DNA from 2 places in the Allobosea sp. GW822-FHT05A11 genome. Region 1 is predicted to be linked to the other one. Evidence: predicted binding sites of a transcription regulator. Region 1 holds the regulator's gene; the other holds the start of a gene.
What was found. Region 1 encodes PhoB, which activates phosphate uptake and scavenging genes when phosphate is short. Its sites were predicted from a motif close to TGTCATNNANCTGTCAT; they were not measured.
Positions count from the first base shown of each region.

Region 2: AC1RLU_RS04870 (BtaA family protein) is a predicted target of PhoB. The motif match lies at 3,251-3,267, and genes of this name have one in related genera.

Region 1 covers NZ_JBXAMI010000001.1:436,435-444,359, forward strand. The annotation lists gene pstA (phosphate ABC transporter permease PstA) at 1-695, shown strand, start outside; gene pstB (phosphate ABC transporter ATP-binding protein PstB) at 737-1,543, shown strand; gene phoU (phosphate signaling complex protein PhoU) at 1,567-2,286, shown strand; gene phoB (phosphate regulon transcriptional regulator PhoB) at 2,300-3,007, shown strand; gene AC1RLU_RS02150 (SpoIIAA family protein) at 3,011-3,397, opposite strand; gene AC1RLU_RS02155 (LysR family transcriptional regulator) at 3,455-4,381, opposite strand; gene argH (argininosuccinate lyase) at 4,477-5,892, shown strand; gene AC1RLU_RS02165 (amino acid ABC transporter permease) at 5,889-6,782, shown strand; gene AC1RLU_RS02170 (amino acid ABC transporter ATP-binding protein) at 6,779-7,573, shown strand; gene AC1RLU_RS02175 (ABC transporter substrate-binding protein) at 7,610-7,925, shown strand, end outside.
Region 2 covers NZ_JBXAMI010000001.1:995,484-1,003,408, reverse strand. The annotation lists gene AC1RLU_RS04885 (thioesterase family protein) at 1-428, shown strand, start outside; gene AC1RLU_RS04880 (potassium channel family protein) at 441-1,247, opposite strand; gene AC1RLU_RS04875 (class I SAM-dependent methyltransferase) at 1,269-1,943, opposite strand; gene AC1RLU_RS04870 (BtaA family protein) at 1,940-3,163, opposite strand; gene msrB (peptide-methionine (R)-S-oxide reductase MsrB) at 3,404-3,835, shown strand; gene AC1RLU_RS04860 (acyl-CoA dehydrogenase family protein) at 3,875-5,515, opposite strand; gene AC1RLU_RS04855 (alpha/beta hydrolase) at 5,655-6,581, shown strand; gene AC1RLU_RS04850 (ATP-dependent helicase) at 6,713-7,925, shown strand, end outside.

The DNA of each region.
Region 1 (7,925 bases):
TCACCGCGGTCACGCCCGGCCCTGGCACGGAAGGCGGCGGCCTCGCCAATGCCATCGTCGGCTCCTTCGTGCTGACCTTCCTCGGCATCGCCATCGCCACGCCGATCGGCGTGCTCGCCGGAACCTGGCTCGCGGAATACGGCCGCGGCTCGCAGCTCGCCAACCTGATCCGCTTCATCAACGACATCCTGCTCTCGGCGCCGTCGATCCTGATCGGCCTGTTCGTCTACGTCATCCTGGTCGAGCCGTTCCGCGGCTATTCCGGCTGGGCCGGCGGTGTCGCGCTCGGCATCATCGCGATCCCGGTGATCGTGCGCACCACCGAGGACATGCTGAACCTCGTGCCCGGCCCCTTGCGCGAGGCTGGCGCCGCGCTCGGCGCGCCGCCTTCCGTCGTGATCACCTCGGTGACCTGGCGCGCGGCCAAGGCCGGCATGGTCACCGGCATCCTGCTGGCGCTCGCCCGCATCGCCGGCGAGACGGCGCCGCTGCTCTTCACCGCGCTCAACAACAATTTCTGGTTCTCGCCCTCGCTCGTGGGCGGCGTCTCCAACCTGCCTGTGACGATCTACCAGTTCGCCTCCGCCCCTTACGAGAACTGGCAGCAGCTCGCCTGGGCCGGTTCGCTCATCATCACCGTCTCGATCCTCGTGCTCTCGCTCGTTGCCCGGCGCATCGTCGCCGGCAGCAAGTAGAGCTTGAAACCAACCCGGTCGCGACCGACCTTGAGGACTTAATGTCGATGCTTTCGACCCTTGAACTCTCCCCCCAGTCGCTCGATGCCGAGGCGCCCGTCCGGATCGCGGTGAAGAACCTCGATTTCTACTACGGCGAGCACAAGGCGCTGAAGAACATCAATCTCGACTTCCGTGATCGTCACGTCACGGCGCTGATCGGCCCGTCCGGCTGCGGCAAGTCGACCCTGCTGCGCATCTTCAACCGCATCTACTCGCTCTATCCGGAGCAGCGCGCGGAAGGGCAGATCATGCTCGACGGCCGCAACATCATCTCGAACGACGTCGACGTGAACGAATTGCGTTCGCGGGTCGGCATGGTGTTCCAGAAGCCGACGCCGTTCCCGATGTCGATCTACGACAACGTCGCCTTCGGCATCCGCCTCTACGAGAAGCCGCCGAAATCCGAGCTCGACGACCGTGTCGAGGGCGCGCTGCGCCGCGCCGCGCTCTGGGACGAGGTCAAGGACAAGCTGAAGAGCTCCGGCATGGGCCTCTCCGGCGGCCAGCAGCAGCGCCTCTGCATCGCGCGCACCATCGCGCAGAAGCCGGAAGTGATCCTGTTCGACGAGCCGACCTCGGCGCTCGACCCGATCTCGACCGGCAAGATCGAGGACCTGCTGGAGCAGCTCAAGAGCGACTTCACCATCGCGATCGTGACGCACAACATGCAGCAGGCGGCGCGCATCTCGCAGTACACCGCGTTCATGTATCTCGGCGAGGTCATCGAGTTCGCGCCGACCAACACGATCTTCATGAACCCGGCCAAGAAGCAGACCCAGGACTACGTCACCGGCCGTTTCGGCTAAGCGGCGACGAGGAGGACACCCCTATGACCGACCACATCGTCCGCTCCTACGACACCGATCTCGAAGGCATCCGCCGCAGCCTCGCTGAAATGGGCGGCATGGCCGAGCGCATGCTGGGCGATTCCACGGTCGCGCTGGTTCGCCGCGACACCGCGCTCGCCCAGAAGATCATCTCGGCCGACCAGCGCCTCGACAACCTCCAGCGCGAGGTCGAGGAAAAGGCCGTGCTCACCATCGCCCGGCGCCAGCCGCTGGCGCAGGACCTGCGCGAGCTGATCTCGGCGATCCGCCTCGCTTCCGACATCGAGCGCGTTGGCGATCTCGCCAAGAACATCGCCAAGCGCGCCGTCGCCATCGCCGGGCAGTTCCAGCCGCCGCATCGTGCGGTCGTCGGTCTCGAGCATATCAGCCGCCTCGTGCAGGCCCAGCTCAAGGACGTGCTCGACGCCTATGCCGCGACCAACGAGCAGAAGGCGCTCGAGGTCTGGAAGCGCGACGACGAGATCGACGCGCTCTACACCTCGCTGTTCCGCGAACTCCTGACCTATATGATGGAGGACCCGCGCAACATCACCTTCTGCACGCATCTGCTGTTCTGCGCCAAGAATATCGAGCGCATCGGCGACCACACCACCAATATCGCCGAGACGATCCATTACCTCGTCACCGGCGATTCCCTCGACGTGAACCGGCCGAAGCTCGACACGACCAATATCGAGGTCGAAGCGGTGACGGGAAACTGAGGTCGAAGCCATCATGGCCGCACGTATCCTGATCGTCGAGGACGAGGAGCCGCTCACCCTGCTGCTGCGCTACAATCTCGAAGCTGAGGGCTTCGAGGTCGACAGCGTCGCGCGCGGGGATGACGCCGAGCTGCATCTGCGCGATTCCACGCCCGATCTGGTCCTGCTCGACTGGATGCTGCCGGGCCTCTCCGGCATCGAGCTCTGCCGCCGGCTGCGCTCGCGGCGCGATACCGAGCGCGTGCCGATCATCATGCTGACGGCGCGCGGCGAGGAGACCGAGCGCGTGCGTGGGCTTGCGACCGGCGCCGACGACTATGTCGTGAAGCCGTTCTCGCTGCCGGAGCTGATCGCCCGCATCCAGGCGCTTCTTCGCAGAGCGAAGCCTGGCCATGTCGCAGGGTTGCTCGCGGCCGGCGATCTCGAACTCGACCGCACGACGCGCCGCGTCCGGCGCGCCGGGAGCGAACTGCATCTCGGCCCGACCGAGTTCCGCCTGCTGGAATTCCTGATGCAGGCGCCGGGCCGGGTCTATTCGCGCGCCCAGCTCCTCGACGCCGTCTGGGGCCGCGACGTCTATATCGACGAGCGCACGGTCGACGTCCATGTCGGGCGGCTGCGCAAGGCGATCACGCCGGGCGACGCCAAGGACCCGCTGCGCACCGTGCGCGGCGCGGGTTACGCCTTCGACGAGACCTTCGCGCGCAGCGGCGCCGCGTAAGCCTCAGGCGTTCGGGCCGCCCTCGATATCGCCGGCCCAGGTCAGGGCCTTGTCATAGTCCTCGGGCTTGAAGGCGCGGACCTTGACGAAGGGGATCGCCGGGTCGAGCAGATCGACGAAGCCGGCGAGCCAGCCCTTGTCGGTGATCACGGCCTCCTTGGGGAAGCGCCTGAGCTCCCAGAGCTTGCCGAGACTGTAGCGCGCGTCCTTCCAGGCCGCGGCCAGCGTCATGTCGGTGAAATCGGTCATGTCGGCGAGGATGCCGAGCTTCTCGTGACGTTCGAGCCGGGCGTCGATATCGGCCATGATGGCGTCGAGATCCTCAGCCGTGAGCGTTTGCGACAGCCGATAGGCGGCGACATGGTCGGGGGCGGGCAGAATGGTGAGCATGGCTCCTCCTCCTCGGGTGACAACGCGCAGGCGAGGGGGAGGTTTCGCCGGGTCGGGTCAGACGTAAGGGGGCGGCGCGCGCGTCGCTGCGTCGAAGCTCTCGGCCTCGGCCCGCAGCCAGGCGATGAAGGCATCCAGCCCGGGCCGCGGCGGCTGGTCGAGCGGCCGCGTCAGCCAGCAGCCGATGGCGCTGGTGAAGCCGAGCCCCAGCGGATTGACGAGCGCGCCGGAGGCAAGCTCGTCGGCGACGTAGCAGCGTGGCGCCAGCGCGAGGCCGAGGCCGGCGACGGCGGCGCTGGTGATCACGGAATAATAGCCGTAGCGCACGGTATGCTCTGGCACTGCGCCGCGCAGATCATGCGCTTCGGTGAACTCGGCCCAGAAGGTCGGCATCTGATAGTGCTGCAGCAGGGTCATCTTCTGGATATCGGCAGCGCGGCGGAAACCGCCCATCCGCTCGATCAGGCTGGGCGCCGCGACGAGCGCGACATCGCGGCCGAAGAGGAAATGCGCCTCCTTTCCGGGCCAGGGCGGGACGCCATGGGCGATCTCGATATCCGGTTCCTCCGTCTCGCTCTCGCTGACGTAATTGGTGAACTGCACGTCGACGCCGGGATGGGCCTCGGCGAAGGCCGGAAAGCGCGCCATCAGCCAGCGCTCGCCGGCGATCGCGACCATGTGCAGGCGGATCGGCCGGGCGATGGCGTTGCGCTCGGCGAGACGCCGCGCGCCGCGTTCCATCTGCTCCAGCGCGGCTTCCGCATAGGGCAGGTAGATCGCGCCGGCTTCGGTGAGCTTGAGGCCGAGCGGGCTGCGGTCGAACAGCACCGTGCCGAGGTGATGCTCCAGCGAGAGGATCTGCTTGGACACCGCGCTCTGGGTCAGGTTGACCGCGAGGGCGGCGCGGGCCGTCGAGCCCAGCCTTGCGACGGTCGCGAACGCCCTCAGCGCCGCGGCTGACGGGGGTGGCCGGCTGGCCGCCATGGGGTATTCCTTTTTGGACTATCTCGGCGGAGATCGTTTCGTTTGCCGGCCTCTCGGTCAAGAGGCCATTCTTCCCTGACGGGAGGAACGAGATCATGAACCAGACGACCCGACTCTGGGGCGGCCGCTTCCGCAAGCCGCCGGACCCGCGGCTGATGAAGCTGTCGAGCGCCGCCGGCGAGCACGCAAGGCTGGTGCCGCAGGATGTCGCGGGCGGCAAGGCGCATGCGGCCGAACTCGGTCGCGCCGGCCTGCTGACGGCCGAGGAACTCCAGACCATCCTGACCGCGCTCGACGGGATCGCCCGCGATACGGTCGCGGGGCGGATCGCGCCCGGTCCCGATGACGAGGACGTCCATACCTTCATCGAACGTATCCTGACCGAGCGCGTCGGCTCGACCGGCGCCAAGCTCCGCGCCGGACGCTCGCGCAACGACCAGGCGGCGAACAATCTCAAGCTCTATCTGCGGAGCAAGTCGCGCTCGCTCGCCGGCATGCTGGCGGAGTTGCTGGCTGCGATCGCCGATCAGGCGGAGGAGCATGCGGCCTCGGTCTGCCCCGGCTTCACCCATCTCCAGAGCGCGCAGCCCGTCACCTTCGGCCATTGGCTGATGGCGCATGGCCAGGTGCTGATGCGCGATGCCTCGCGCCTGACCGACTGGGAGAAGCGCTCCGGCCAGTCCCCGCTCGGGGCGGCGGCGCTCGCCGGTTCGGCGATCACGCTGAACCCGGAACTCAGCGCCAAGGCACTCGATTATGACGGACCATTCGAGAATTCGGTCGATGCCGTCGGTGCACGCGACCATGTCGCGGAGTTCCTGTTCGTCGCGGCGATGCTGGCGACGAACCTGTCGCGTCTCGCCGAAGAGGTGACGCTGTGGACCTCCCGGCAATTCGCCTGGGTGACGCTGGACGATGCCTTCGCGACCGGCTCGTCGATCATGCCGCAGAAGAAGAACCCGGATATCGCCGAGATCTCGCGCGGTCGGGCGTCACGGCTGACCGGCGACCTCGTCACCATGCTCGGCGCGCTGAAGGGTTTGCCGCTGTCCTATAATCGCGACCTCGCGGAGGACAAGCGCACGGGCTTCGACGCCGTCGACGTGCTCGAAGACGTGCTGCCGGCCTTCGCCGGGCTGATCGCCAGCATGAGCGCCGATGTCGCGACGATGCGGGCCCAGGCCGGCTCCGGCTTCGCGCTGGCGACAGAGGTGGCCGATCATCTCGCCCGCAACGGCGTGCCCTTCGCCGAGGCGCATGAGATCACCGGCGCGCTGGTGCGCTATTGCGAGGAGATGGGCCGCGAGCTTGAATCGCTCGACGCCGTCGATCTTCGCGCCGTCGATCCGCGGCTCGATGCCGGCGTTCTCGACCATTTGACGCTCGATGCCGCGGTTGCGGCGCGCAGCGGCCATGGCGGCACGGCTCCCGAGCGGGTGCGCGAGCAGATCGCGCGCTTCCGTGGCAAGCTTGCCAGTCTTGAAGCCTGGAGCCGGGAGACGGGTCGATGAGCGACGCAACCTCGCCGATCAGCAGCCGCGACCTCGCTGCGATCGCCCGTCTCAGGATCGTGCCGCGGCGCTTCTACGGCCGCTGGGTCGCTTCCGCGCTGATCCTGGCTGTCCTCGCCTGGGTGGTGATGGCCTTCGTCGAGGGCGACATCGCCTGGCCTGTGGTGCGGCAGTTCTTCACCGCACCGGCGATCATCGCCGGTCTCGGCAACACGCTGATCATGACGGTCTGCGCGATGACGCTGGGCATCGTGCTCGGCGTGATCTTCGCGATCATGTACATGTCGCCGAACCCGGTGCTGCGCAGCGCGGCGCTGTTCTATATCTGGTTCTTCCGCGGCACGCCGCTGCTGCTGCAGCTCCTGATCTGGTTCAACCTGGCGCTGGTCTTCCCGACCATCGGCATCCCCGGCCTGTTCTCCTGGCGCACGATCGACATCATCGGGCCATTCATGGCGACGCTGCTCGGGCTCGGCATGAACCAGGGCGCCTATACCGCCGAAGTCGTGCGCGGCGGCATCCTCTCCGTCGATACCGGGCAGACCGAGGCCGCCAAGGCGATCGGCATGACCCGGCTGACGACCTTGCGCCGGATCGTGTTGCCGCAGGCGATGCGCGTCATCATCCCGCCGGTCGGCAACGAGGTGATCAGCATGGTCAAGCTGACCTCGGTCGCGAGCGTGATCCAGTATGCCGAGATCCTGCGCAACGCGCAGACGATCTACTACGCCAATGCGCGGGTCATCGAGTTGCTGATCGTTGCGGCCGGCTGGTACCTGCTCGTGGTGACGATCCTGCAGATCGGACAGTATTTCCTCGAACGCCACTTTTCGAAGGGGCGGGGAGGGCGGCGCACCAAGCGCGCCGCGGTGCAGGAGGAAACGGCATGAGCACGGCGGAGAACCCGGCGAAGGCTGATAGCGCGATCGTCACGATCGCCAATGTCAGCAAGATCTTCGGCGAGCTGAAGGCGCTGAACAACGTCTCGCTCTCGATCGAGCCCGGCACGGTGCAATGCATCATCGGGCCGTCCGGCTCGGGCAAGTCGACGCTGCTGCGCTGCATCAACCAGCTCGAGAAGATCGACAAGGGCGCCATCCGCGTCGATGGCGAGCTGATCGGCTATCGCCGCGTCGGTGACGAACTGCACGAGCTGACCGATGTCGAGATCGCGCGTCAGCGCCTCGTCACCGGCATGGTGTTCCAGCGCTTCAACCTGTTCAACCACATGACGGCGCTGCAGAACATCATCGAGGGGCCGCTCACCGTGCTGAAGCAGCCGCGCAAGCAGATCGTCGCCGAGGCGACGGCGCTGCTGGAGCGCGTCGGCCTCGCCGACAAGCGCGACGCCTATCCGAGCGAGCTCTCGGGCGGGCAGCAGCAGCGCGTCGCCATTGCTCGGGCGCTGGCGATGAAGCCGAAGCTGATGCTGTTCGACGAGCCGACCTCGGCGCTCGATCCCGAGCTCGTCGGCGAGGTGCTGAACGTGATGCGCGATCTCGCGGCGTCCGGCATGACCATGATCGTCGTCACGCATGAACTCGGCTTCGCCCGCGAAGTGGCTGGCGACGTCGTCTTCATGGACAAGGGCGAGATCGTCGAGCAGGGGCCACCGCAGACCGTGCTCGTCGCGCCGAGCCAGGCGCGCACGCGCGACTTCATCGCCGCCGTCCTGAAGTGACGGCGGCTGAACCAGTTCACTAGAGGGAGAGACCACATGTTTCGTTTGACCATCGCTGCCGCGCTGCTCGCCGGCACCGCGCTTGCCGCGCAGGCCCAGGCCCTGCCGGACCGCATCAAGACCGCCGGCAAAATCGTGATCGCGACCCAGCCGAACTATCCGCCGATCGCCTTCAAGGATGTCGCGACCAACCAGCTCTCGGGCTTCGACATCGAGCTGGGCGAAGCCATCGCCAAGGAACTCGGCGTCAAGGTCGAGTGGCAGGAAACCGCCTTCGCCCAGATGCTGCCTTCGCTGCAGACCGGCCGCGTCGACGCCGTGATGGCGGGGATGAGCGACCTGCCGGCGCGGC
Region 2 (7,925 bases), 560 kb from region 1:
ACGAGGTCTTCTCGCTGGTCGGCCTCACCCGCGACTATGTCGAGACGCGCCACGCCTCCACCTTCGCGGCGGAGTGCCACATCCTCTACAAGCGCGAACTGACCGAGGGCGATCTCGTCCGCATCACTGCGCAGCTCATCGCCTTCGACGACAAGCGCCTGCATTACTATCTCGAGATGCGGCACGCCAACGAGGGCTGGCTTGCGGCGACCAGCGAGAACCTGTCGCTGCATGTCGACATGATCAGTCGCAAGGTCACGCCCTTCCCGGCCGATATCCTTGCCAATATCGCCCTGATGAAGGCCGCGCACAGCATGATGCCGCTGCCAGTCACGATCGGCCGCATCATCGGCATGCCCCGGAAATCGGCGATCCGGGTCGACGAAGCTGCCGAAGAGCGCGAGACCGAGACCGAAACCCGGCATTGAACGATCGCCGCGTCAGGGGTCGTCGTCGGGAATCTTGAGCTTGTGCCCGCAGGCCTTGCAATAGACCGCGTCGGGCTCGTGGCGCTGGAGCGCGCATTCCGGGCAGGGAAACAGCACCTTGTTCGGGCGGAACAGCGCCTGCGCCAGGCGCACGAACAGCGTGATCCCGACGATCATCACCAGGATCGAGGTCAGCTTGCCGGCGATGCCCGGCAGGACCACGTCACCGAACCCTGTCGTGGTCACCGTCGCGACCGTGAAGTAGAGCGCCTGGACGTAGCTCTCCAGCCCGCCCTCCTGCCGGAAGAAGAAGGTGTAGACGAAGCCGGTCACCACGAAGAGGAAGGTCGCGATATTGCCGAGCGCGCGGACCACATTCTCCCATTCCCGGAAGCGGGTTTCGCGGAACTGAGCCCAGACGATGCCCTTATGCGACAGCGACCACAGCCTGAGGATGCGCAGGAAGCCGAAATTCTCCAGCCATTGCGGCATGAGCAGCGTCAGCAGGATGAAGAGGTCGAGCAGCATCGTCGGCTGGCGCAGCAGCCGGAGCATGTTGGTCGAGGCCAGCAATCGCGCCGCGATCTCGGCGATCATGATCACCGCGACCGAGTAATCGATCCAGAGGAAGGCCGCGTTCTCCCTGAGCAATGGCGTCAGGATGAAGAAGGCGATGATCAGGAGATCGACGACCGTCGTCACCGCCTGGAAGCGCAACGCGGCGGGCGAGCGGCCGTGATAGAGCTGGCGCAGCCGGTCGCGGAGAACCTCGAAGCGGCTTTCGTCGGAGGGGTCGGCTGAATCCATCGCCGGCAGCATAGGCATTCACGCAGCGTGCCGCTACGCCGCCCGGCGGCGCGTGACGACGGCATGCACCGCATAACCGCGATAGGGCGCGTCAAGCCGGCAATCGGCCCCGGCCGCTTCGGCAATGGCCCGCACGGCCTGCGGCAGGTTCTCCCGCGGCGTGACATGGAACAGCGCGAGCCAGCGCAGCAGCATGGCCTTGAACGGCCCCGGCAATCCGGCCTGGTCGCCGAAATCGACGATATGAAGCGAGCCGCCGGCATCGAGCCGGCGCACCGCCTCGGCGACGACGCCCTGCCAGGGCAGGATCATCGACAGCGCATAGGAGATGACGATCCGATCGAAGCCGGCAAGGCCGAACAGCGCTTGAGGATCCAAAGCAGTGGCATCGGCCTGGGCAAGCCTGATCCGGTCATCGAGGCCCGCCTTCGCAACCGAGATCTTCGCCGTCGCCAGCATCGCGCTGGAAACGTCGAGCCCGTAGCAGGCGCAATCCGGATAGCGCCGGGCGATCCGGATCAGGTTGCGTCCGGTGCCGCAGCCAATTTCCAGCACGGTCGCGCCGGCCGGGGGCTGCAACCCGTCGATGAGCTGGTCGCGGCCGAGCAGGTAGAATTTCCGGCTGGCATCGTAGATATGGCGCTGGTGCCGGTAGATCCGGTCCATCAGCCCGGCGGCCGGGCCGGCCGGCGTCTCCGTCGCGCTCACCGGCCCTGGCCCTTCAGGACATAGAGGTGGAAGCCGCCATAGATCGCCGAACGATCCTGCCGGCAGAGCTCGCGGCTCGTCTCCTCGTCGTAATGCCACTGGTCGAGGATCGCCGCGGGCACGCGGCCGGGCAGCAATCTCTCGTCGGCCGCCGTGCGGAAGATCACCCGCGCGCCCGGCCGGGCGGTGCGCGTGATCTGCGACCACAACGCTGTCAGATCGGCGTCGTTCATCCAGTCCTGCGCATCGAGCAGCACATAGGCGTCGCAGCTCTCGGCCGGCTCGCCCTCCAGGAAGCCCGTGACCGCGCTCTGGCGATAGGACACGCTCGAGGCCCGCGCCTTCACCGCCGCGAAATGTTCCGGCTGGAGATAAGGCGGGAAGGCTGCATCCGGCCCCTCGCCATAGCGCCGGCCAAAGGCCTGCTGGGCGAAGTAGTTGTCCTTGAGGTCGAAATCACAGGCCAGCCGTTCCAGCCGGAGCTTCAGCGCACCGAGAATGCCGTCCTCGCCATCGGCGGACAGCGCCTTGTACTGCGCCGGCGGGATGCCCAGCCCGTAGAGCGAGGCCGGCTGGCGCACCAGCCAGCGGATCAGCTTGCGCTCGAAGACCGGCGCGAGATGCCTGTCGTAGAGCGCCCGCTGCTCGGCCCGGTCGCGCGCCGCCAGCATCGCCCTGGGATTGCCACCGAGCAGCCGCGCCAGCACATGCCCGGTGCCGATGAAGCGCCCGAGCAGGCCGTAACGGTGGAACCCCCGAGCGAAGAGGTTGATCCGCCGCCGCCCGTTCAGCCCCCGCCCCTCCCAATAGCCGCGCGAGACGGCATCGAGATGATCAGCGATCTCGCGGTCGTAGAGCGCGACATTGGCACTATCCTTCGCCCGGCCGAAGAAGCGCAGGAAATCCTCCTGCCGCTCCATCCGCGCCAGCGCCGCGAGCTTGAGGCGGCCCAGCGCGATATGGGTGGCGTTGAGGTCGACAGCGCTGACCCGGATCGGCGCCGCCGTCAGGTAAGACAGGATGTTGCAGGAGCCGGACGCGATCGCCACGACATGGTCGTCGGCCTTGAGCCCGAGTGCCGCCATGTCGACGACGGGGTCTTCCCAGATCTGCGGATAGACAAGACCGGAAAAGGCGCGGGCGAACAGCCATTCCAGTAGGCCGGCCTTGGACAGCGTCTTGCTGCGCCGGACGGCCTGCCCCAGGCCGGAGCTGGTCATGCGGCGGGCTGCGCGGGCCGTTTGGGTCGCCTGTTGCGTCACCGGTTTTCCTCCCTTTGCGGGTGGCCGGGCTGCTAGAGGAGTCGCGTGACGGTCAGGTGACGTCTTGCGCTCCGCTGCCACGGCATCGTGAGGCTGCCTGGACTCGACAGGGCTGAAATCTCGGATGCGAAGCGCCATATTGGGGCACGAAAGCCGATGAGGCGCCGCCCCGCTGATAAGGAGATCGCAATGGGTCTGATGAGCATGTTCGGCGAGCCGAAGAAGCAGGACGAGAGTTTCCCCTTCCAGCTCACGGACGCCGAGTGGCGCGCGCGGCTGACGCCGGAGCAGTATCAGGTCCTGCGCGGCCATGGCACGGAGCGGGCCGGCTCCTGCGCGCTCAATTACGAGAAGCGCGCCGGCACCTTCTCCTGCGCCGGCTGCGGCCAGAAGCTGTTCAAATCGGGTAAGAAATTCGAGAGCGGCACCGGCTGGCCGAGCTTCGACCAGCCGCTGGAAGGCTCCGTCGAGACCAGCGAGGACCGCAAGTTCGGCATGGTCCGCGTCGAGGTGCATTGCGCCAATTGCGGCGGCCATCTCGGCCACGTCTTCCCCGACGGCCCGCCGCCTACCGGCCTACGCTACTGCATCAACGGCGTGGCGATGGATTTCGAACCGGAAGCGGCCTGACAACACCGTCATGCCCGGGCTCGACCCAGGCATGACGTTTCAGACAGCGGGGACGGCCCGTCGTGTCAGCGCCGCCGCATCGACACCTGGCGGCAGATCGCCGAATTGCCCTGACCAGCTCTCACCCAGCCGCGTCGCGATGAACGCATCTGCCACGGCGGCCGGCGCAAAGCGCAGCAGCAACGAGCCCTGCAGCAGCAGCGCAAGCCGCTCCGTCAATCGCCTTGCCTGCCCCTCGTTGCGCATCATCTCCGGCAATTCGCTCTCCAAACGCTTCAGCGCCACGTCATAGCGCCGGTCCGCCCCGGCAGCCGCCATCATCTCCGCCCGCAGCACATCGACCGCCCCCTCCTCACGCGCCAGCGAGCGCAGCACGTCGAGGCAGATGACATTGCCCGAGCCTTCCCAGATCGCGTTGAGCGGCGCCTCGCGATAGAGCCGCGCCATCGGGTTTTCCTCGATGAAGCCGTTGCCGCCATGGCATTCCAGCGCCTCGGTGACGACGGCGGGCGCGCGCCTCGTGATCCAGTATTTCGCGATCGGCGCGCCGACCCGCGCCAGCAGCCGTTCGCTGTACGACGCCTCCTGCTGATCGAGCGCCGCGAACAATCGGAAGGCGAGCCAGGCTGCAGCTTCCGCCTCGATCGCGATATCGGCCAGCACGTTTTGCATGATCGGCTGGTCGATCAGCGCCTTCTGGAAGGCGCGGCGATGCTGGGCATGATGCGCGGCCAGCGACACCGCCATCCGCATCAGCCCGGCGGAGGCAGCGGCGATATCCAGCCGCGAATTATGGTTCATCGACAGGCCGGTGCGGATGCCCCGGCCCGGCTCGCCGATCAGATGACCGAGCGCGCCCCTGAACTCGACCTCCGAAGAAGCATTCGAGCGGTTGCCGACCTTGTCCTTGAGTCGCTGGATCGCGACGCCGTTGCGCGTCCCATCCGGCAGCCAGCCCGGCACGACGAAGCAGGAGATGCCCTCGCCCGTCCGCGCCAGCGTCAGGAAGACGTCGGAATGCGGCACCGAGAAGAACCACTTCCGGCCATGCAGCGACCACGTCCCGTCGCGATTATCCTCGGCCACGGTCTGGGTCTGGCGCAGATCCGAGCCGCCTTGCGTCTCCGTCATCGCCGTACCGATGGTCGCGCCCGTCTTGAAATGCGCCGGCCCCTGCCGCGAGTCGTAGCGATTTGAAGTGACGAGCGAACCCCACTGCTCCCAAAGCAGGTGGTCCTGCTTCAGCACCGGCACGGCGGCATAGGTCATGCTGATCGGACAGCAGATGCCGCTCTCGGCGCCGTACCAGAGATATTGCAAGGCGGCGCGGGCGACCTGCGCGCCGGGCTCCGGCCGGTTCCAGGCGAGCGCATGCGTCTCATGCCCGATGGCGAGCCCCATCAACTCGTGCCAGGCCGGATGAAAGCCGATCTGGTCGATGCGGTTGCCGAAGCGGTCGAAGGCTTTCAGTTCAGGCGTGTAGCGATTGGCGAGCCAGGCCAGTTCCTGCACCCGTGCCGAGCCGACCGTGCGCCCCGCCTCATGCAATCGCTCACGCGCCCAATCGGCACCGAAGGTCGAGACGATTCCCGGCAGCACCGGATCGGCGGCGAAGGCGTCGTAATCCGCCAGCACCGGCACCTGGTTGGTCACCTGATCGGCGTGCGGCATCTGCGCCATGGCCTTCCCTCCGATCCGCGTCGTTAACCACCAGACTATGCCGGCATCCGCCGATTGCGAATCCGCCCGATTGCTGCCCGAGTTCCTCCCTCACCTCGCCCCGCGCGCTGCGACCGGTGCGTGACGACGGAGATCTCACGTGCAGCGACGCCTTTCGAATACCCTGCTGATTGCCCTCATCGCCGGCCTCAGTGCCTCCGTCGCTCCTGCGCACGCCCAGGCCCAACCGGCGCTGAAGGCTCAGGCAGGTGACGGCCGCCCCTACGAAATTGCCGACAGCGAGGTCTGGGACGTGCCTGATCCGGTCTCGCGCCGCGGCTATCAGGTTTTCGTCGCCTTGCCGCCCTCCTATGCGAAGGAGCCGCAGCGGCGTTATCCGGTGCTCTACGTCACCGACGCCGACTATGCCTTCCCGATCCTCCGCCAGATCAGCCGCCGCCTGAACCTCGAAGGACCCAAGGTGGAGGAATTCATCCTGGTCGGGCTGTCCTATGCCAAGGGCGAGGATGGCGCTGTCAGCCGCCGGCGCGACTATACGCCGACATCGAACGGGCCGCGCACGGCACCGGCCGGCGCGGTTCACGGCCAGGGGCCAGCCTACCAGACCTATCTGCGTGATCAGGTGAAGCCGTTCATCGCCGCCCGCTATCGAACCGATCCCGCCAGGGCGCTCTTTCTCGGCCATTCCTACGGCTCCCTGCTGGGCGCACAGATCCTCTTCACTGAGCCCGGCCTGTTCAGCGGCTATATCCTCGGCAGCCCCTCGCTCTGGTACGACAAGCGCCACGCTTTGGAGCTGGAAGCGCGCTACGCCGCCCGGAGCAAGGACCTGCCGGCCAAGATCTATCTCTATGTCGGCGCCTATGAGGCGCAACGCAAAGGCGACCGGCGCTACAGCCAGACGGTCGATATGGTCGCCGACAACCGGGCTCTCGAAGCCGCATTGCGCCGCCGGAAATATCCGAGCTTGAATCTGAAGTCCGTCGTCCTCGACGATGAGGATCACCTCAGCGTCGCGCCGCGCGGCTTCACGCAGGGCCTGAAATACCTGCTGCCGGCGCGCTGAGCCGACAGGCGGGGGATGCTGCCACCTCCCTGTGGAGCGGAGTATAAAATGATCGCTCCGGCAGGGCGCAATCCTGACATCGACGCCCTATATTCGCCGGAGAACGAATCACGCACGAGCACCGCGCACCCTTGTCCGAGACCGATCCTTTTTCCGCTCCCCCGCCTCGCCCCGGCGGCCTTGCCGCGCGCGCTGCCGCGCAGCCCGCGGCCGGCTATCTGGCGGGATTGAACCCGGAGCAGCGCCAGGCGGTCGAGGCGACGGACGGTCCTGTACTGGTGCTCGCCGGTGCCGGCACCGGCAAGACCCGCGTGCTGACCACCCGCATCGGCCACCTGATCTCGACCAGCCGCGCCTATCCCTCTCAGATCCTCGCCGTGACCTTTACCAACAAGGCGGCGCGCGAGATGAAGGAGCGTGTCGCCCATCTCGTCGGCCCGGTCGCCGAGGGCATGCCATGGCTCGGCACCTTCCACTCGATCTCGGCCAAGCTGCTGCGCCGCCATGCCGAACTGCTCGACCTGCGCAGCGACTTCACCATCCTCGACACCGACGACCAGATCCGCCTGATGAAGCAGGTGATCCAGGCCGAGAACATCGACGAGAAGCGCTGGCCCGGCCGCATGCTGGCGGGCTTCATCGATAGCTGGAAGAACCGCGGCCTCACGCCTAAGGACGTTCCCGCCGGCGAGGCCGCCGTCTTTGCCCATGGCAAGGGCGGCAAGCTCTATGCCGCCTATCAGGAACGCTTGATCGCGCTGAACGCCGTCGATTTCGGCGATCTCCTGCTGCACTGCCTGACGCTGTTCCGCGCCTATCCGGACGTGCTCCAGACCTATCACGACCGCTTCCGATACATCCTCGTCGACGAGTATCAGGACACCAACACGGCGCAGTATCTCTGGCTGAGACTTCTCGCCCAGGGCCGCCGCAACATCTGCTGCGTCGGCGACGACGACCAGTCGATCTATGGCTGGCGCGGCGCCGAGGTCGACAACATCCTGCGCTTCGAACACGATTTTCCGGGCGCGACCGTGATCCGGCTGGAGCGCAACTACCGCTCGACCGGCCATATCCTCGCCACGGCCTCGAAGCTGATCGCCCGCAACGAGGGCCGCCTCGGCAAGACGCTGCGCACCGAGGACGCGCTCGGCGAGAAGGTCACCATCACCGGCGCCTGGGACAGCCAGGAGGAAGCCCGCCTGATCTCCGACGAGATCGAGGCGATGCAGGCGAAGGGCCAGGATCTCGGCCAGGTCGCGGTGCTCGTGCGCATCTCCGCGCAGATGCGCGAAATCGAGGAGCGCTTCGTCCAGGCCGGCGTGCCCTATCGCGTCATCGGCG